Regions from separate parts of the Streptomyces sp. NPDC050264 genome, predicted to be linked through region 2. Evidence: predicted binding sites of a transcription regulator. Region 2 holds the regulator's gene; the other holds the start of a gene.
The links. Region 2 encodes HrcA, which represses chaperone genes, less so after heat shock. Its sites were predicted from a motif close to TTNGCACTCNGNNNNNCNGAGTGCNAA; they were not measured.

Region 1: groL (chaperonin GroEL) is a predicted target of HrcA. The motif match lies at 5,143-5,169, and genes of this name have one in related genera.

What each region holds. Positions count from the first base shown of each region.
Region 1 covers NZ_JBFAKV010000004.1:310,824-321,240, reverse strand. The annotation lists gene AB0J02_RS08970 (hypothetical protein) at 1-1,332, opposite strand, end outside; gene AB0J02_RS08965 (glucosyl-3-phosphoglycerate synthase) at 1,372-2,319, opposite strand; SAM riboswitch class I at 2,485-2,639, shown strand; gene thrC (threonine synthase) at 2,658-3,968, shown strand; gene AB0J02_RS08955 (MoaD/ThiS family protein) at 4,022-4,297, shown strand; gene AB0J02_RS08950 (cold-shock protein) at 4,730-4,939, shown strand; gene groL (chaperonin GroEL) at 5,302-6,927, shown strand; gene AB0J02_RS08940 (DUF6215 domain-containing protein) at 7,115-7,813, shown strand; gene AB0J02_RS08935 (SigE family RNA polymerase sigma factor) at 7,927-8,424, shown strand; gene AB0J02_RS08930 (hypothetical protein) at 8,417-8,860, shown strand; gene AB0J02_RS08925 (mannosyltransferase family protein) at 8,953-10,116, shown strand; gene AB0J02_RS08920 (hypothetical protein) at 10,113-10,409, opposite strand.
Region 2 covers NZ_JBFAKV010000001.1:477,404-487,820, forward strand. The annotation lists gene dnaJ (molecular chaperone DnaJ) at 1-810, opposite strand, end outside; gene hrcA (heat-inducible transcriptional repressor HrcA) at 811-1,827, opposite strand; gene AB0J02_RS02185 (MBL fold metallo-hydrolase) at 1,958-2,698, shown strand; gene AB0J02_RS02190 (DUF3097 domain-containing protein) at 2,734-3,558, shown strand; gene hemW (radical SAM family heme chaperone HemW) at 3,697-4,929, opposite strand; gene AB0J02_RS02200 (SpoIIE family protein phosphatase) at 4,957-6,909, opposite strand; gene AB0J02_RS02205 (HAMP domain-containing protein) at 7,020-10,417, shown strand, end outside.

The DNA.
Region 1 (10,417 bases), on a different contig from region 2:
CAGCTTCGGCGAGGCGTAGGTGACGTCGCCGATGGTGGCCTCGGCGTCGCCGTTGTACGTGGCGTCGTCCAGCACGTCGCCGAGGTCGTCGCTGAGCTTGGCGCCCGGGTAGTCGACCTCGCCGATGTTCTCGGCGGTGATCGTGTACGTGACCCTGCCGCCCGGCGCGACCTTCTTCGGCGCGGCGCTCTTCTTGATCTCCAGGTCGGGGACCGGCACGGAGAAGGCCAGCGCCGAGGGCACGTAGGTGTCGCCCCGGGTGCGGAACGTCAGATCGGCGGAGGTGGAGCCCGGCGGCAGCGCGGCCGACGGGATGACGGCCTGCTTCGCGTCGATGCTGAAGTTGTTGTGGTCGGCCGGGTCGAGGGCGCCGTCGGCGTGGCTGTCGAAGAAGTTGTTGGTGCCGCCGCCCTCGGGGTCCGCGATCCGCCGGCCGTTGACCAGGAACTGGTCGCCCGCCACGTTCGCGTCGCCCTCGTACGCCGTGACACTGGCGCGCACGTCGCCGCCGCCGGCCCGGTAGAAGTCGTCGATGGAGATCGTGGTGTCCGGGTCCTTGGACTGCTGCACCACGTGGCCGCCGTAGACGTAGACGTTGCGGCGGGTGGGCGCGTACTCGCTGTCCGGGCTGTCGTACTTGTAGACGACGGTCAGCGACCAGCCGCCGACGCAGCCCTTGCCGGTGGGCGCCCAGACGTCGCCGACCGCGACGGGTACCTCGACGCCGGTGGCGACGCCGGAGAACAGCGAGGTGATGTCGGACTCGGCCGTGTAGTAGTGCGGGCCGCCGACCCCGGCCGGGGTGCGCACCGCGTTCTGGACGGTGACGGGGGACTCGGTGCCGCCGTCCACGGCCACCAGGGGCCGCTGGGTGAGCGGGTCGCCGGCCGGTGAGGTGGCGAGGCCGGCGGTGTCGCAGCGCTGGATCTGGTTGCGGCCGAGCTTGTACGTGCCGTCGTTGCCGCCCCAGAAGAGGCGGGCGTAGGCGACCGTGGCGCCGGGCGGGACGGTCACCTTGCCGGTGGAGGAGTTCAGGGCCGTCGAGCCGAACCCGGCCGTGTCCGCGTACCGCATGTCGAACTGGTTGTTGTTCTCCGACGTGGTTCCGGCCTGCGCGTTCTTGCAGCGCGTCGCGTCGGCCTCGGGCGTGGCCGGGCATTGCAGCACGGTGTTGCCGAACGTGATGAAGTCGCCGTAGAGGGCTTCCTCGTAGCGCTTGGCGAACGGTTCGACGACGACCGCCGAGGCGGGAGCGGCCGCCGCGAGGAGTGTCGCGGCGGCCGTCGCTGTCGCGGCGAGTGCCGCCATGCCCTTGAGATGTCTAAGCCACATAAGTGGGCAATCTAGGCAATAAGCATGATGATCCCGTGATTACGCCACGCGACGCTCCGCATACTCACCGATCTCGGTCATCGGGGGCCGCTCCTCCGTGTCCACCGGGTACGTCCTCGGCTCGAAGCCGTGCTCGCCGCGCTCGAACTGGGTGAGTACGGGCCGCACCAGATGGCCGCGCGCCAGCCGCAGCTGCGCCGTGCGGTAGATCGCCGTGGCCATCCGCCCGAGCGCCTGCCCGTCCTGGTGCCGGTGCTTGCGCACCCCGACGTCGACCTGGGCCAGCGCGTCCAGGCCCACGGTGTGCAGCGCGTCCACGAGCAGCCCCAGCTCGACGCCGTACCCGACGGGGAACGGCAGCCGCTCCAGGAGCGACCTGCGGGCCGCGTACTCGCCGCCCAACGGCTGGACGAATCCGGCCAGTTGGGGCCAGTGCAGATTGAGGACCGGGCGGGCCATCAGCTCCGTGACGCGACCGCCCTGCCCCGCGGCCCCGTCCAGCGGGCGGTCGTACATGGCCTTCACGAAGTCCACGTCCGGTTCGGTGAGCAGCGGTCCGACGATCCCGGTGACGAAGTCCGCCGAGAACTCCTTCAGGTCCGCGTCGACGAAGCACACGATGTCGCCGGACGTGACGAACAGGGAACGCCACAGCACCTCGCCCTTGCCGGGCCGGGCCGGGATGCGCGGCAGGATCGTGTCCCGGTGCACGACGCGCGCCCCGGCCGCCGCGGCGACCTCGGAGGTGCGGTCCGTGGAACCGGAGTCCACGACCACCAGCTCGTCGACGAGCGGTACCGCCTCCGTCATCAGCTCGCGCCGGATCGCGGTGACGATGGCGCCGACCGTCTCCTGCTCGTCGAGCGCGGGCAGCACCACGCTCACCTTCTGGCCGGATGCCCGCTTCGCGGCGATCAGCTGCTGCGGCGGGCGGTCGGCCACGGACCAGGAGCGCCTGCTCAGCCAGTGTTCGACTTCTTCCAGCACGGTCTGTGGCTCCTCAGCGGCGGGGCGGTATCGGTGGATGTGATCCATCTCGCGGTTCGGACGACTATCTCAAGGGTCCGGGCCTTCGGTTACAGTCTTGAACAAGGCCGGTGACCATCGCATGTCGGGGTCACCGCCACATAACCGCTCCACATAATCGAATACCGCTCATCCAGAGGGGCAGAGGGATACGGCCCGTTGAAGCCCCGGCAACCCTCCAGCCGGTCTCGTACGCACATCGAAGTGCGCCCGCGAGGCTCCCGGCTCGGGAAGGTGCCAAATCCGTCTCGTGGCGAGATGCGCCGCGAGGAAGATGAGGAGAAAGGGCCTCGCCTCTCATGGCTGTACAGACTGTCGCCACTACCGACGCCGCCACGGACACCACCGCGAAGACCGTCGATCTGGGCCCCGCGTCCGGCCTCTCCTGCCGCGAGTGCGGCACCAGGTTCGAGCTCGGGCCGATCTTCGCCTGCGTCGAGTGTTTCGGGCCTCTGGAAGTCGCGTACGACCTGCCCGTCGGCGACCCTGAGGCGCTCCGCAAGCAGATCGAGGCGGGCCCGGCCAACCTCTGGCGCTACGCCCCCCTGCTGCCCGTCCCGGCCGACGTCGCCGAGAAGCCGAACCTGAACCCCGGCTGGACCAAGCTCGTCAAGGCCGACAACCTCGCCCGTGAACTCGGCGTCGAGCAGGGCAAGTTGTTCGTCAAGGACGACTCCGGCAACCCCACGCACTCCTTCAAGGACCGCGTCGTCGCGCAGGCCATCGAGGCCGCGCGCGCCTTCGGCTTCACCACCCTCTCCTGCTCCTCGACGGGCAACCTGGCCGGCGCCGTGGGCGCCGCCGCCGCCCGCGCCGGCTTCCGCTCGTGCGTGTTCATCCCGCACGACCTGGAGCAGGGCAAGGTCGTCATGGCCAGTGTCTACGGCGGTGACCTCGTCGCCATCGAGGGCAACTACGACGACGTGAACCGCTTCTGCTCCGAGCTCATCGGCGACCCGCTGGGCGAGGGCTGGGGCTTCGTGAACGTGAACCTGCGCCCGTACTACGGCGAAGGCTCCAAGACCCTCGCCTACGAGATCTGCGAGCAGCTCGGCTGGCGGCTGCCGGACCAGCTGGTCATCCCGATCGCGTCCGGCTCGCAGTTCACGAAGATCGACAAGGGGCTGCAGGAGCTGATCAAGCTCGGGCTCGTCGAGGACAAGCCGTACAAGCTGTTCGGCGCCCAGGCCGAGGGCTGCTCGCCGGTCTCCGTCGCCTACAAGGGCGGCCACGACGTCGTCCGTCCGCAGAAGCCCGACACCATCGCCAAGTCGCTCGCCATCGGCAACCCGGCCGACGGTCCGTACGTCCTGGACATCGCGCGCCGCACCGGTGGCGCGGTGGAGGACGTGAACGACGAGCAGGTCGTCGACGCGATCAAGCTGCTCGCGCAGACCGAGGGCATCTTCGCGGAGACGGCGGGCGGGGTGACGGTCGGCGTCACGAAGAAGCTCATCGAGGCCGGCCTCATCGACCCGTCCCTGACGACGGTCGTCCTGAACACGGGTGACGGTCTGAAGACGCTGGACGCCGTCGCGGAGTCCTCGCAGGCCACGGCGACGATCCGGCCGTCGCTGGACGCGTTCCGCGCCGCCGGCCTCGACCACTGAGCCACCCGAACCCGTAGCACCGACGAACCTGTAGCACCGGGAGGCACCCAGCCATGAGCGTCAACGTCCGCATCCCCACCATCCTGCGCACCTACACCGGCGGACAGGCCGAGGTGAGCGCCGAGGGCGCCACCCTCGGCGATGTCATCGCCGACCTGGAGAAGAACCACACCGGGATCGCCGCCCGCGTCCTCGACGACCAGGGCAAGCTGCGCCGCTTCGTGAACGTCTACGTCAACGACGACGACGTCCGCTTCGAGCAGGGCCTCGGCACGGCGACGCCGGACGGCGCCGGCGTGTCGATCATTCCCGCCGTCGCCGGCGGCTGATCTTTCGCTGTTCCACACAGAGTTACTCGAATTGCCCCCTCCGCGAGAGAAGCGGAGGGGGCAATTCTGCTTGGTTGAGCGCGGTACAGTTGGGGAAGCTGCTTCGTTCCCCCGTTTGGTGCATGACGGGTGCATATGAATTCTCGCTCTCGACGCGACAAGAAGCAGCCAAAGTGCCCAGCCCATTCGGGCCTTTTATGGCATTTGCGCGGCCCGACTTGCCCTGGGTTCCGGTGAGTTGGCCCGGTTTCCCCGATCGTGTCTGCCCAGAATTCTCGTCCGATTGACCTGTTGCAGAGGGCAGTTGGGCAGATACATTCAGCCGCGGTCGACGCGTTCCGGCGCACACCCCCACCCAATGGGGAGGGTGAGGTCTGACCCGGATCCGCGAAGTGCGGATCTGTGCAAGGGCCAGTAATAGGGGAGTTAGGCATGGCTCAGGGCACCGTCAAGTGGTTCAACGCGGAGAAGGGGTACGGCTTCATCGCGGTCGACGGTGGTGCGGATGTATTCGTCCACTACAGCGCGATTCAGATGGACGGCTACCGCACCCTCGAAGAGGGTCAGCGAGTTGAATTCGAGATCTCGCAGGGCCAGAAGGGGCCACAGGCCGACATGGTCCGCCTGGCCGCCGCCGGCTGAAGCGCGTCGCGACTGACTGCAGGCTTCGTACGAGACGAAGGGTCCGCGTCCCCACCAGGGGCGCGGGCCCTTCGTGCTGCGCGCGCCCCCGCCGGATCCGTGGTAGCCGCTCGCGCCCGCCCGTCGCCCGACCGTCACCCCTCATCGATCCCGCTTCGCAGGAGCACCTTGCACTCACCGGGGTCGAGTGCTAATCATTGGGCTTAGCACTCTCCCAGTGAGAGTGACAGAACTTGGATCGGGTCGGTGAGGCCCGCAGGCCGGGTGGGGCAAGGAACCACAAGGGCTGCAGGCCGTCCGTCGCGGGCACCAGCGCGGTCCGTTTGCTTGCTTTTCCACCCCGTCCGGGAGGACCACTTCACATGGCCAAGATCATCGCGTTCGACGAGGAGGCACGGCGCGGCCTCGAGCGCGGCATGAACCAGCTCGCCGACGCCGTCAAGGTGACCCTGGGCCCCAAGGGTCGCAACGTCGTCCTCGAGAAGAAGTGGGGCGCCCCCACGATCACCAACGATGGTGTCTCCATCGCCAAGGAGATCGAGCTCGAGGACCCGTACGAGAAGATCGGCGCCGAGCTGGTCAAGGAGGTCGCGAAGAAGACGGACGACGTCGCCGGTGACGGCACGACGACCGCGACCGTCCTGGCCCAGGCCCTCGTTCGCGAAGGCCTTCGCAACGTGGCCGCCGGTGCCAACCCGATGGCCCTCAAGCGTGGCATCGAGAAGGCCGTCGAGGCCGTCTCCGCCGCTCTGCTCGAGCAGGCCAAGGACGTGGAGACCAAGGAGCAGATCGCTTCTACGGCCTCCATCTCCGCCGCCGACACCCAGATCGGCGAGCTCATCGCCGAGGCCATGGACAAGGTCGGCAAGGAAGGCGTCATCACCGTCGAGGAGTCCCAGACCTTCGGTCTGGAGCTTGAGCTCACCGAGGGTATGCGCTTCGACAAGGGCTACATCTCGGCGTACTTCGCCACCGACATGGAGCGCATGGAGTCGTCGCTCGACGACCCGTACATCCTGATCGTCAACTCGAAGATCGGCAACGTGAAGGACCTCCTTCCGCTGCTCGAGAAGGTCATGCAGTCCGGCAAGCCGCTGCTGATCATCGCCGAGGACGTCGAGGGCGAGGCCCTGTCGACCCTGGTCGTCAACAAGATCCGTGGCACCTTCAAGTCCGTCGCCGTCAAGGCCCCGGGCTTCGGTGACCGCCGCAAGGCCATGCTCGGCGACATCGCCATCCTCACCGGTGGCACCGTCATCTCCGAGGAGGTCGGCCTCAAGCTGGAGAACGCCGGTCTCGACCTGCTCGGCCGCGCCCGCAAGGTCGTCATCACCAAGGACGAGACCACGATCGTCGACGGCTCCGGTGAGAGCGACCAGGTCCAGGGTCGCGTCAACCAGATCCGTGCCGAGATCGAGAACTCGGACAGCGACTACGACCGCGAGAAGCTGCAGGAGCGCCTGGCGAAGCTCGCCGGCGGTGTCGCGGTCATCAAGGCCGGTGCCGCGACCGAGGTCGAGCTCAAGGAGCGCAAGCACCGCATCGAGGACGCCGTTCGCAACGCGAAGGCGGCCGTCGAGGAGGGCATCGTCGCCGGTGGTGGCGTGGCCCTGCTGCAGGCCTCCGCGGTGTTCGAGAAGCTCGAGCTCCAGGGTGACGAGGCGACCGGCGCCAACGCCGTGAAGCTCGCGCTCGAGGCCCCGCTCAAGCAGATCGCCGTCAACGGTGGTCTCGAGGGTGGCGTCGTCGTGGAGAAGGTGCGCAACCTGGCCGTCGGCCACGGTCTGAACGCCGCCACGGGTGAGTACGTCGACATGATCGCCGAGGGCATCCTCGACCCGGCGAAGGTGACCCGCTCTGCTCTGCAGAACGCCGCCTCCATCGCCGCGCTGTTCCTCACCACCGAGGCCGTCATCGCCGACAAGCCGGAGAAGGCCGCCCCCGGCGGCGCTCCGGGCGGCATGCCGGGCGGTGACATGGACTTCTGAGCCGGTCACCGACCTGGTTCAGCTCGTCTGTTCGTTCCGAGGGCGGTACCTCCTCTTCACGAGGGGGTGCCGCCCTCGGGCGTTTCCCGGCGCCCCGGTGAATCCTCCTTGTCGGCCCGATGATCACGGGTTATGGTCCCCGGGCCTATGTCAGGCATATGTCAGGGGATCGGGGCCGGTGGGGGACATGGAAGACGATGGGGACAGATCCGAAAAGGACGTCAATATCTGGGGGCAGGCGATAGCGGCCGTCGCCGTGGTCGCGGCGCTCGGCCTCGCACTGATGACGCTCGGGGAGACGTCGTCGGGGGAGAGTGAGCCGAAGGCGGCCACGTGCTCGGGCGGGGAGTCCGAGAAGGCCGAGAAGGCGGCGGGGCGGGTCTCCGGCGCCCAGCTGTGTTCGGTGCTGAACCGGCGGGACCTCGCCGAACTGCTCGGCACCCCGACGGAGATCCCCAAGACCGCGTCGGGCGGCGGGGGTTCGGTCAAGATGGCCGGTGGCCGCGAGATCCCCACGCCGTCGGCGGAGGTCCAGTTCGAGACGTACACGGTCACCCTGGAGGGCACCTACGACGGCCACCCGGTCGGCGACACCGCCGCTCTCCTCGGGGACACCCAGAAGGACCGGAGGTTCCTCGGCCGCCGCGCGGTCCTCTACTCGGACCGCACCATCAGCATCCGCTTCCGCCTCGACGGCAGCGATTCGAGCAGCGGTCCCGGTGTCCCGGTGCGCGTCCTGTCGGTGGCGCAGGACGCCGCGGACAAGGGCGGTTCCTTCGAGCTGGCGCTGTGGCGCGAGGACGGCGCCGTGCCGGACGACACGGTGCTGATGCAGGTCGCCGAGCAGGTGCTGCCGACGATTCCGGGGTTCTCGCCCCACTCGTGACGGGCCGGACTCCAGGGCCGTTCGAAAATTTCTTCCCGTGGGTGTCAACCGGCGGCGGGCCGTCAGGTCTATAGATCACGACAGCACGGCAGGGGAGCACGGGGAGCACGGCAGTGACCGCAGAGGAGTTCGAGGAGTTCTACGCCCACGCGGTCGGGCGCCTCACCGGGCAGCTGTATGTGATGCTCGGCGACGCGCAGGAGGCGCAGGACGTCGTACAGGAGGCGTTCGTGAAGGCGTGGAGCCGACGCGGACGGCTCGACCGGGAGGCCGCGCCCGAGGCGTGGATACGGACCGTGGCCTGGCGGCTCGCGGTGCGCCGCCGCAAGGGGCTGCGGCGCAGCGAGCAGGCCTGGCTGCGGCACGGCGGGGCGCCGCCCGTCGGAGCGCCCGAGCCCGGGTCCGTCGTGCTCGTCGGCGCGTTGAAGGAGCTCTCCGCGCAGCAGCGCAGGGTCGTGGCCCTGCACTACATCTGCGATCTGTCCGTCGAGCAGATAGCGGGCGAGACCGGGCTCTCCACCGGCACCGTGAAGACCCATCTGTCCCGGGGCCGGGCCGCGCTGGCCGACCGTATGCAGGACCCTCGCGCGCAGGAGGCGCACCGTGACTGAAGCCCGCGACGAGCCCGGCCTTGCCGAGGCGCTCAAGGAACTGGCCGCGTCCGGGCAGCGGGGGGCCGTGCCCCGGCCCGGACCGGTGATCCGGGCCCGCGGCGACCGGCTGCGGCGCCGCCGGTTCACTGTCGCCGCGGCCGCCGCGGTCGTGCTGTGCGCCGGCACGGGCGGGGCCGTGGCCACCGGGCTCATGACGGACGGGCCGCGCACGGTGCAGCCCGCCGACACCACCGGCGATCCGCGGCCCGCGCCGTCCTCGGGCCCGCCGTCCACGCCGCCCGAGTCCCCCTCGTCGACGCCTTCGTCGACGTCGACGGCGTCCTCAGCGTCCTCGGGGTCGTATCCGCCGGGTTCGGTGCGGACGTCGCCGCCGCCGACCAGTCGGGGGGCGACCGCGTCCACCGGCACGCCGACGAACGCGCCCACCCCTTAGACCCGCCCCCACAGCCCCAGACCTGAGCGACCGGCCGCGCACGCGTGACGCGCCGCCGGACGGTCCCGCACGACCGGAAACGGAGCCTCCGTATGCCCACGGCCCTCCTCGACATACCCCCAGCACCACCCGCACCCCCTCAACCCGCCGTGCCACGCGGCCCGTTGAGATGGCTGAGCGCCCTCGACCGGACGGTCCTGCGGACGTATCTGCTCACCCGGCTCGGGCTTCTCGTGACGGCGTACTGCGTGGCCCGGCTGTTCCCCGGCAGGCCGGACGCCAAGCAGGCGCGGCCCCTGCTCTCGGTGTGGCAGCAGTGGGACTGGACGCATTACCGGACCATCGCCGAGCACGGGTACTTCCACACCGACAACTCCGAGGCGTTCTTCCCCGGGTTCCCGCTGGTGCTGCGTGCCGTCCACCTCGTCGTGCCGGACTGGACGGTCGCGGGGCTGCTCATCTCGTTCGTGTCGGGCGCGATCGCCGTACGGGCCCTCGCCCGGATCGCCGGAGGACCGGTCGGCACCCGTGCGGTGCTGCTCCTGCTGCTCTCGCCCTGCGCGGTGTTCCTGGCCGCCGGATACACCGAGTCGCTGTTCCTCGCGCTCGCCCTGCCCGCGTGGCTCGCGGCGCGGCGCGGCAACTGGGCCCTCGCGGGGACACTCGCCGCCGGGGCGACCGCCGTACGGGTCAGCGGGCTCTTCCTCGCGGCTGCGCTGCTGGTGGAGTTCCTCGTGGCGCGCGGCGGGAGCCGGGAGTGGCGGCGGCTGCCGTGGCTGGCGCTGCCCGCGGTGCCGGTGCTCGCGTACACGGCGTACCTGCACGCCAGGACCGGTGACTGGATGGCGTGGAAGCACGCGCAGGAACGCGGCTGGTACCGCGCGTTCCATCCGCCGTGGGAGGCGTGGGCGCACACCTGGGGCGCCGCCTTCGACGGGACGTACGCCACCGGGTACGCGCTCATGTGCCAGGCCGAACTGCTGGCCATGCTGCTCGGCCTCGGGCTCCTCGCCCGGCTGCTGCGCGGCCGCCGCTGGGCCGAGGCCCTGTACGTCGCACTGACCTTGTGGGCGCTCGGCACGTCCTACTGGTATACGTCGGTGCCGCGCGCGACGCTGCTGTGGTGGCCGCTGTGGGCGGGCCTGGCCGCGTGGTCGCTGCGCAGCCCGCGGGTGACGTACGTCCTGCTGTGCGTCCTGGCCCCGCTGTCCACGCTGTACGCGGTGGCGTTCCTGTCGGGGCGCTGGGCCGGCTAGCGGCGCCGGAGCGGGGACTCCTCGTAGCTGCCCCAGGCGTCGCGGCCGGCCTGGGCCGCGCTCTGGGCCGCCGTCTGCGCCTGGTGCAGGGTCCTGGACGCCAGTTCGGCGGGCGGCATGCTCCAGCTTCCGGTCCAGCTGCGGCCCGCGCGGGCGAGCTCGTAGACCAGTACGCCGACGCCCGCCGCGGCGAGAAGCATGCCGGCCCCGGTCAGTGCGGCGCCGGTGACGAGGCGCCGCTGGTCGGGGCGGAACTCGGTCCAGGAGATCTTCGAAAGGGTGCTCTCAGCCATGGGGCCAG
Region 2 (10,417 bases):
CACCGTGCAGTGCAGATCGTCGCCGCGCCGCTGGAAGACCGGGTGCGGCAGCTCGTGGATCTCGACGTACAGGTCACCGGCGGGGCCGCCGCCGGGGCCGACCTCGCCCTCGCCCGCGAGCTGGATCCGCGTCCCGTTGTCCACACCGGCCGGGATCTTCACCGTCAGCGTGCGCCGCGACCGGATGCGGCCGTCACCGGCGCACTCGGGGCACGGCGTCGGCACGACGGTGCCGAAGCCCTGGCACTGCGGGCACGGGCGGCTCGTCATGACCTGGCCGAGGAAGGACCGCGTGACCTGCGAGACCTCGCCGCGCCCGCGACACATGTCGCAGGTCTGGGCGGAGGTCCCGGGCGCCGCGCCCTCACCGCTGCAGGTCGTACAGACGACAGCCGTGTCGACCTGGATGTCCTTGGTGGTGCCGAAGGCTGCCTCGTCCAGCTCGATCTCGAGCCGGATCATGGCGTCCTGGCCGCGGCGCGTACGCGACCGGGGGCCACGCTGCGACGCGGTTCCGAAGAACGCGTCCATGATGTCCGAGAAGTTCCCGAACCCACCGGCGCCGAAGCCTCCGGCGCCGCCTCCGCCGGCCTGCGACAGGGGGTCGCCCCCGAGGTCGTAGACCTGCTTCTTCTGCGGGTCGGAGAGCACCTCGTAGGCGGCGTTGATCTCCTTGAACCGCTCCTGAGTCTTCGGATCCGGATTCACGTCCGGGTGAAGCTCACGGGCCAGCCTTCGGAAGGCCTTCTTGATTTCGTCCTGGGAAGCGTCGCGGCGCACGCCGAGTACGGCGTAGTAGTCCGTGGCCACTTACGACTCCGCCAGGATCTGTCCGACGTAACGTGCCACTGCGCGTACTGCTCCCATCGTTCCCGGGTAATCCATGCGGGTCGGGCCGACCACGCCGAGCTTGGCCACTGCCTCGCCGCCCGAACCGTAGCCGACCGACACGACGGACGTGGAGTTGAGTCCCTCGTGGGCGTTCTCGTGACCGATCCGTACGGCCATGCCCGAATCGCCCACCTCACCAAGCAACTTGAGGAGCACGACCTGCTCCTCCAGTGCCTCCAGCACGGGCCGGATAGTGAGGGGAAAGTCATGTCCGAAGCGGGTGAGATTGGCGGTTCCGCCGATCATCAGCCGCTCCTCGGTCTCCTCGACGAGCGTCTCCAGCAGAGTGGAGAGCACCGTCGTGACCGTGCCCCGGTCCTCCGCTTCGAAGGCCTCGGAGAGGTCCTGCACCAGCTGCGGCACGTCGGCGAACCGGCGCCCCGCCACGCGGGCGTTGAGACGGGCCCGCAGGTCCGCCAGCGACGTCTCACCGAACGGCGCCGGGCAGTCGATCATCCGCTGCTCCACGCGCCCGGTGTCCGTGATCAGTACGAGCATCAGACGGGCGGGCGCGAGCGAGAGCAGCTCGACATGGCGCACGGTGGACCGGGTCAGGGACGGATACTGGACGACCGCGACCTGCCGCGTCAGCTGCGCGAGCAGCCGCACGGTCCGTCCGACGACGTCATCGAGGTCGACGGCGCCTTCCAGGAAGTTGTGGATGGCGCGCCGCTCGGGTGCCGTCATCGGCTTCACCGCGGTGAGCTTGTCGACGAAGAGTCGGTACCCCTTGTCGGTGGGGATCCGCCCGGCACTGGTGTGCGGCTGGGCGATGAACCCCTCGTCCTCCAGGGCGGCCATGTCGTTGCGCACGGTCGCCGGTGAGACGCCCAGGCTGTGCCGTTCGGTCAGCGCCTTGGAGCCGACGGGCTCCTCGGTGCCGACGTAGTCCTGGACGATGGCGCGCAGCACTTCGAGCCTGCGTTCACTGAGCATCGGCGCACACCTCCAGCAACTGTCTCTGCGATCTTTCGGATTTGGCACTCGCTGCGCGTGAGTGCCAATCGTCCCCGGCTCAGTGTACGGCCGGTGGGTACGCACCCGGCAAGGCCGCTAGCGTCGACACATGGAAGGCATCGACTGGAAGTCGACCGGCTGGGAAGAACTGGCGCCGCATGTGGGACGAATCCGGCTGCCCGGCTGGGACTGCACGACCGGTCTCGTCGTCGGCGAGGACGCGGCCCTGCTGATCGACACGGGATCCTCACTCCGTGAAGGCGTCCGGCTGCGCGGGGACGTGCGCCGCCTCCTGGGACCACACGGGAGGGTGACGCACATCGCGCTGACCCATCCGCACTTCGACCATGTGCTCGGCACGGCCGCGTTCGCGGGCGTCGAGGTGTACGGGGCCGTGGGCATCGACACCGTGTTCGCGGGCGGCGCCGGGCAGCTGCGCGCCGACGCCGTACGCCACGGCCTGGACCCCGACGCGGCGGCCGAGGCGGCCGATCTCCTCGTCACCCCGCCCCACCGGGTCTGCGGCGAGTGGACGCTTGACCTCGGCGGCGGTGTGCGGGTGCTGCTCGCGAACGTCGGCCCGGCGCACAGCGGCCACGACCTGGCGGTCCTGGTCCCCGGTGGTCCCGCGCTCCCCGGGATCGTCTTCTGCGGCGACCTGGTGGAGGAGTCGGGCGAACCGCAGGCCGGTCCGGACGCGGCCCCGCACCACTGGCCCGCGGCGCTCGACCGGCTGCTGTCGCTGGGCGGCGAGGACGCCCGCTACGTTCCGGGGCACGGGTCTGTGGTGAATGCGGGGTTTGTCCGCGAGCAGCGCGCCACACTGGCGGCCCGTACCGGCGTGTCGTAGGCCGGACGGGGGCGCCTTTTCTTATCGTCTGCCGAATGCGCCAGTACTCTCCGGACCTCACTCCCCCCTGGAAGCGGAACACGTCTGTTCCCGAGATCCCGGCAGAGCCGGATCTTGTCGTGGAAGAGGTCGGTACGGGCTTCTGCGGTGCGGTCGTGCGCGTCGAGAAGACGGCGCAGGGGCCGACGGTGACCCTGGAGGACCGCTTCGGCAAGCTCCGGGTGTTCCCGATGGAGCCGCGCGGTTTCCTGCTGGAGGGCAAGGTCGTCACGCTGGTGCGTCCCGCCGCCGGCGGCCCCGTACGTCCCACGCGCACGGCCTCCGGCTCGGTCGCGGTCCCGGGTGCCCGCGCCCGGGTGGCCCGCGCGGGCCGCATCTACGTGGAGGGCAAACACGACGCCCAGCTCATCGAGCGGGTCTGGGGCGACGACCTGCGCATCGAGGGCGTGGCCGTGGAGTTCCTGGAGGGCGTCGACGACCTCCCGGCGATCGTGGCGGAGTTCGACCCGGGCCCCGACGCGCGGCTGGGCGTCCTGGTCGACCACCTGGTCCCCGGTACGAAGGAGTGGCGCATCGCCCAGTCGGTCACGAGCGCCGACGCGCTGGTCGTCGGCCACCCGTACATCGACATCTGGGAGGCGGTGAAGCCGTCCTCGCTGGGCATCGAGGCCTGGCCCCGGATCCCGCACGGCCAGGACTGGAAGACGGGCGTGTGCCGTGCGCTGGGCTGGCGCGTGGCGAACACGGGCGAGGCCTGGCAGCACATCCTGTCCCGGGTCCGCTCGTACAAGGACCTGGAGCCCGAGCTCCTCGGCAGGGTCGAGGAGTTGATCGACTTCGTGACGGGTACAGACGACTAGGACCCTTCTCCGGGCAGGAAGCGCCCCGCCAGGGGCACGGGGCTGGGCCGGTCAGCGGGTCCGCCGCGGGGCGCGAGCAGCCACGACGACGCACTCGCGACGAACCCGCACCCCCTACGGCGCGTGGGCGCAGCGCACTCAGTCGACCAGATCCCGAACAATCCCATCGGCCAACAACCGCCCCCGCAACGTCAGCACAGCCCGCCCCTCCTCAAAGGGCCCGCGCTCCAGCAACCCGTCCTCCAACGCCTTGCGCGCCGCAGCCGTACCCGCGGGCCTCAGCAGCGACAAGGGGCAGCCCTCCCGGAGCCGTAGTTCAAGGAGAATCCGCTCGACCCGCCGATCCTCGTCGGCCAGCACTTCCCGCCCCGCCCCCGGCGACCTCCCCGCGGCCAGCGCGGCGGCGTACGCGCCGGGATGCTTGACGTTCCACCACCGCACACCGCCCACGTGTGAGTGCGCCCCGGGCCCGGCCCCCCACCAGTCGGCGCCGCGCCAGTACAGCTCGTTGTGCAGGCAGCGGGCCGCCTCGGACGTCGCCCAGTTCGAGACCTCGTACCAGCCGAACCCGGCCGCAGCCATGGTCTCGTCGGCGATCAGGTACCGGTCCGCGTGCACGTCGTCGTCGGTCATCGGCACCTCGCCGCGCCGGATCCGCCGGGCGAGCTGCGTGCCCTCCTCGACGATCAGCGCGTACGCGGAGATGTGATCGGGCCCTGCCGCGAGGGCGGCGTCCAGCGAGGCCCGCCAGTCGTCGTCGCTCTCGCCCGGCGTGCCGTAGATCAGGTCCAGGTTCACGTGCTCGAAGCCGGCCGCCCGCGCCTCGGCGACACAGGCCTCGGGCCGCCCGGGGGTGTGCGTACGGTCGAGGACCTTCAGCACGTGCTGCCGCGCGCTCTGCATCCCGAACGAGACCCGGTTGAAGCCCCCGGCCCGCAGCTGTGCCAGGTAGGCCGGGTCCACCGACTCGGGATTGGCCTCGGTCGTCACCTCCGCGTCGTCCGCGAGCCCGAACTCGTCCCGGATCGTCCCGAGCATCCGTACGAGGTCGGCGGCGGGCAGCAGGGTCGGCGTGCCGCCGCCGACGAACACGGTCCGTACCGGTCGCGGGTCGTCCCCGAGCACCTTGCGCGCGAGCCGGACCTCCTCGATCAGGGTCTCGGCGTAGTTGTCCCGCGAGGCGAGCACGCCCCCGGTGCCGCGCAGCTCGGTCGCCGTGTACGTGTTGAAGTCGCAGTAGCCGCAGCGCGTGGCGCAGTACGGGACGTGCAGGTAGAAGCCGAGGGGCCGGTCGGCGGCGCCGGCCAGCGCGGCGGCGGGCAGAGCCCCGTCGTCGGGCACGGGCTCACCATCGGGAAGTGCGGAAGGCATGGCCCCATTGTCCCGCCTCCCGCACCGTCACAGCGCCTGGAGCACCAGCAGCGCCAGATCGTCGTCCGGCGGGCCGTCCGCGTAGGCGTGCACGAGGCGCCGGATGCGCTCGGCGAGCAGCTGCGCCGTCAGCCCCGCGCACCCGGCGAGGGCGTGCGCGAGCCCGTCGCCGTCGTCGAACTGACGGTGCCCGGAGCGGCGCTCGGTCACGCCGTCCGTGACGCACAGCAGCGTGTCGCCGGTCAGCAGCTCGAACGACTCGCTCGTGTACTCCGGGTCCTCGACGACACCGAGCAGCACCTGTGGGGTGGCCGCCGTGACGACCTCGCCGCCGGGGCGCATCAGCAGGGGCAGCGGATGCCCGGCGGAGGCGAGGGTGCAGGTGACCGCGCCCCCGTCGCCGGCCGGTGTCAGTTCGCCGTAGAGGAGGGAGAGGAAGCGGGCGTTGGAGCCGTCCGGCGGGACACCCTCGCCGCCGGCCGCGGCGAGGGCGCGGGCCGCGGCGTCGGCGGCCTCGGTCGCGTCGTCGAGCAGCAGCCGGTTGAGCCGGCCCAGGACCTGGGCGACCGGGTAGCCCTCCCGGGCGAGGAGCCGCAGCCAGGGCCGGACGAGCCCGATCACCACCGCGGCCTCGGGGCCCTTGCCCTGGATGTCGCCGAGCGCGAAGCACCAGCGGCCGTCAGCGGCGGGGAACACGTCGTAGAAGTCGCCGCCGGGGCCGCCCGCCTCCTTCGGCTCGTACACGAGGGCGCTCTGCATGCCGGGGATCTCGGCGATGGAGACGGGCAGCAGGCCGCGCTGCAGGATGCGGCTGATGGTGGCCTGCCGGGTGAAGCGGCGGGCCGCGCTGACGGCGAGGGCGACCCGGCGGCTGAAGTCCTCGACGAGTCCGGTGACCTCGTCGGGGAAGCGGGGCAGGCCCGCGCGCCCGATGAGCAGGACGCCGAGGCTGCGCCCGCCCACCATCAGGCGGTAGGCGAGCGCGGCGCCCCACTCGTCGTCCTGGCAGTTCTCGCCCCGCGTCTCAAACGGCCAGGGCATGGGGACGGCCGCGGTGCGGGCGGCGTCGGGCAGACGCGGCGGTTCCTTCTCCAGGATCCGGCGTAGTTCCTCGCTACGGTTCTCGTGGCCGTGCCAGACGCGGGCCAGGCGGGGCGCGGGCATCGGGTCGGCGCCGCCCCGCAGGTCGCGGTCAGCGGTGCCCGGCAGACCGCGGCCCTCCTCGTCGTACAGCCAGATCGCGCACCAGTCGGCGAGCCGCGGCACGAGGAGCTGGCCGACGAGCGCGGCGACCATGTCCTCGTCGAGCTGGCCAGCGAGCAGGTCGGAGGCCTCGGCGAGGAAGGAGAGCGCGCCGCGGTTGACCCAGTCCCGGTCCTGGGGCACGCGTCTGGGCATGGGCGCGAGGAGTTCGGCGCGCAGGCCGCGCTCCAGGGCGCGGACGGCGGAGTGCACGGCGGGGCCGGTCGCGGCCTCCTCGGTGTCGGCCGCGGGCAGCCGGGCCCAGACCGTCTTGGTGCCGGGCCGGTAGGTGATGCCCCACGATTCGGCGAGGGACGCGACGAGCTGGAGGCCGCGGCCGCTTTCGGGGGTCTCGGACGTGCGGCAGGCCCGCTCGCCGCGTACGGCGCGGGCCGGGTGGTGGTCGGTGACCTCGACGACGACCCCCGCGGGGGTGCCGTCGGCGGCGGCCTCGTCCAGGCGGCAGAGCAGGTCGACGCTGGTGCCGGCGTGCACCACGGCGTTCGTCACGAGTTCGCTCAGGACGACGATCGCGTCGTCGCTCAGCCGGTCGCCGAGAGCGGCGCAGCCGGGCACTGCCTGCTCGGTCCAGTCGGCGAACGCGGCCCGTACGAAGCGGCGGGCGGCCGCGGGCGCGAGGGAGTCCCCCGGCAGCGACGTGTGGACCAGGAACGGTCCTGCGTGCGGATGGTCCGCTACGTCCCCGTCACTGAAGGTGGTTTCCCGCTGGATAGGCATGGGCCCCACGTTCGGCTCCTGAGCAGTTCGGGCAAAGACGCCTCAGGCGACACGAACAGAGTGACAGACTGACCACGCCCATAAGCACCGAGTTACCGAAGTGGGCCGCCATGAGTGAGAACAGTGCTATGCGTGTGCATCCGAACAGGCCGGAAAGCGACGTCATCCGTCCGCCCGACCTCCGGCCGCTGCTGGCCGCCATATCGGCTGCCCGCGACGGGAACTTCACCCGGCTCCCCGATGGCGGGGAGGGCATGGTGGGCGAGCTGGCGGCCGTGTTCAACCAGCTCATCGACCGCAGCGTCCACTACAACGTCGAACTGACCCGGGTGCGCCGGGAGATCGTCCGGCACGGGCGGCTCGACGAGCGGCTGGAGGCGAGCCCGGGGCAGGGTGCGTGGGCCACGCGTATTCACGACGTCAACACCATCATCGGCGCCCTGGTCGCCCCCGCGGCGAACGCCACGCGGGTGCTCGACGCGGTGGCGGGCGGCGATCTGACGCAGCGTGTCGACCTGCACGACGGCAACCGCCAACTCAGAGGCGACTTACGCCGGTTGGGCCGCGCCGTCAACAAGATGGTGGACCAGCTGTCCCTCTTCACCGGCGAGGTGACCCGGGTGGCCCGCGAGGTGGGCACCGAGGGCCGGCTCGGCGGGCGCGCCAAGGCGCAGGGTCTGTCCGGCAGTTGGCGTGACGTGACCGAGGCGGTCAACACCATGGCGTCCCGGCTGACCGCCCAGGTGCGGGACATCGCGCTCGTGACGACCGCGGTGGCCCGGGGCGACCTGACCCGTACCGTGACGATCGAGGCGACGGGCGAGCTGCTGGAGCTGAAGCTGACCGTCAACACGATGGTCGACCAGCTCTCCGCGTTCGCCGACGAGGTCACGCGCGTCGCGCGCGAGGTCGGCACCGAGGGCCAGCTGGGCGGCCGCGCCCAGGTCCGCGGTGTCTCCGGCGTCTGGAAGGACCTGACCGACAACGTCAACTTCATGGCGTCGAACCTCACCTCCCAGGTCCGTAACATCGCGCAGGTCACGACGGCCGTGGCCAACGGCGACCTGAGCCAGAAGATCATGGTCGACGCGCAGGGCGAGATCCTCGAACTCAAGTCGACGATCAACACGATGGTCGACCAGCTCTCCGCCTTCGCCGACGAGGTCACCCGCGTCGCCCGCGAGGTCGGCACCGAGGGCCAGCTGGGCGGCCGCGCCCAGGTCCGCGGCGTCTCCGGCGTCTGGAAGGACCTCACCGACAACGTCAACTTCATGGCCGACAACCTGACGTCGCAGGTGCGCAACATCGCCCTCGTGTCCACGGCGGTGGCGCAGGGCGACCTCGGCAAGAAGATCACGGTCGAGGCGAAGGGCGAGATCCTCGAACTCAAGTCGACGATCAACACGATGGTCGACCAGCTCTCCGCCTTCGCCGACGAGGTCACCCGCGTCGCCCGCGAGGTCGGCACCGAGGGGAACCTGGGCGGCCAGGCGCAGGTGCGCGGTGTCGCCGGCGTGTGGAACGACCTGACCGACAACGTCAACTTCATGGCGTCGAACCTCACCTCCCAGGTCCGTAACATCGCGCAGGTCACGACGGCGGTGGCCCAGGGCGACCTCTCCAAGAAGATCTCGGTCGACGCCCGCGGCGAGATCCTGGAGCTGAAGGACACCGTCAACACGATGGTGGAGCAGTTGCGCGGCTTCGCCGACGAGGTCACGCGCGTGGCCCGCGAGGTCGGCACGGACGGCGCCCTCGGCGGACGCGCGACGGTGCACGGCGTCTCGGGTGTCTGGAAGGACCTCACCGACAACGTCAACTACATGGCGGACAACCTGACGTCGCAGGTCCGCAACATCGCGCAGGTCGCCACGGCGGTGGCCCAGGGCGACCTCTCCAAGAAGATCGACGTCGACGCGCGCGGCGAGATCCTCGAACTGAAGACGACCATCAACACGATGGTGGACACCCTGTCGTCCTTCTCCTCCGAGGTCACGCGTGTGGCCCGCGAGGTCGGCTCCGAGGGTCAACTCGGCGGGCAGGCACGGGTCGAGGGCGTCTACGGCACCTGGAAGCGCCTGACGACGAACGTGAACGAGCTGGCGTCGAACCTGACCACACAGGTTCGCGCCATCGCCGAGGTGGCGTCCGCGGTCACGCAGGGTGACATGTCCCGCTCGATCGCGGTGGAGACGCAGGGCGAGGTCGCGGAGCTGAAGGACAACATCAACCTGATGGTGGCCAACCTCCGCGAGACGACCCGCGCGAAGGACTGGCTGGAGTCGAACCTGGCGCGCCTGGCGGCCCTGATGCAGGGACACCGGGACCTCATGGAGGTCGCCGACCTGATCCTGCGCGAACTGACCCCGCTGGTGAACGCGCAGTACGGCGCCTTCTTCCTCGCCGAGCCGGACGAGGACGACACCCCGATCCGGACGACCATCCCCACCAAGGGGCTCGCCTACATCGCGGGCTACGGCTCGGCCGCGGCCCTGGTCGTCGACACCGGCGGCATGCCGGTCCACGGTCTCGTACGGCAGGCGGCCCTGGAGAAGAAGCGGATCCTGGTGGAGGAGGCCCCGCCGGACTACATCAAGATCAACAGCGGCCTGGGGGAAGCCGCCCCCGCCTCTGTCGTCATCATCCCGATCCTCTTCGAGGACAAGCTCCTCGGCGTCATCGAGCTGGCGTCGTTCTCCCGCTTCTCCGACGTCCACCTGGCCTTCTTCGACCAGTTCGTGAACACGATCGGCGTCGCGATCAACACCATCATCGCCAACTCCCGCACCGAGTCCCTGCTCGGCGAGTCCCAGCGCCTGGCGACCCAGCTCCAGGAGCGGTCCGACGAACTCCAGCGCCAGCAGGGCGAGTTGCAGCGCTCGAACGCGGAACTGGAAGAGAAAGCGGCCCTGTTGGCGACGAGCTCCCAGTACAAGTCGGAGTTCCTGGCGAACATGTCGCACGAGCTGCGCACTCCCCTCAACTCGCTCCTCATCCTGGCCCGGCTGCTCTCCGACAACCCGGACGGGCACCTCAACGACCAGGAAGTCCAGTTCGCGACGACGATCCACCGCTCAGGATCCGACCTGCTCCAGCTCATCAACGACATCCTCGACCTGTCGAAGATCGAGGCGGGACGCATGGACGTACGTCCCAAGAAGCTCCCCCTCATCAAGCTCCTCGACTACGTCCACGCCACGTTCCGCCCGATCACCCTCGACCGCGGGCTCGCCTTCGAGGTGACGGTCGGCGAGGACGTGCCGCGCGAGGTCTTCTCCGACGAGCAGCGCCTCCAGCAGATCCTGCGCAACCTCCTGTCGAACGCGATCAAGTTCACCGCCAACGGCCGGGTCGAACTGCGGGTCAAGCGGATCAAGGACCCGGAGCACACGTTCGTGCGCGAGAGCGAGGACCTGATCGCCTTCGCCGTCTCGGACACCGGCATCGGCATCGCGCGGGACAAACTCCCCGTCATCTTCGAGGCGTTCCAGCAGGCCGACGGCACCAC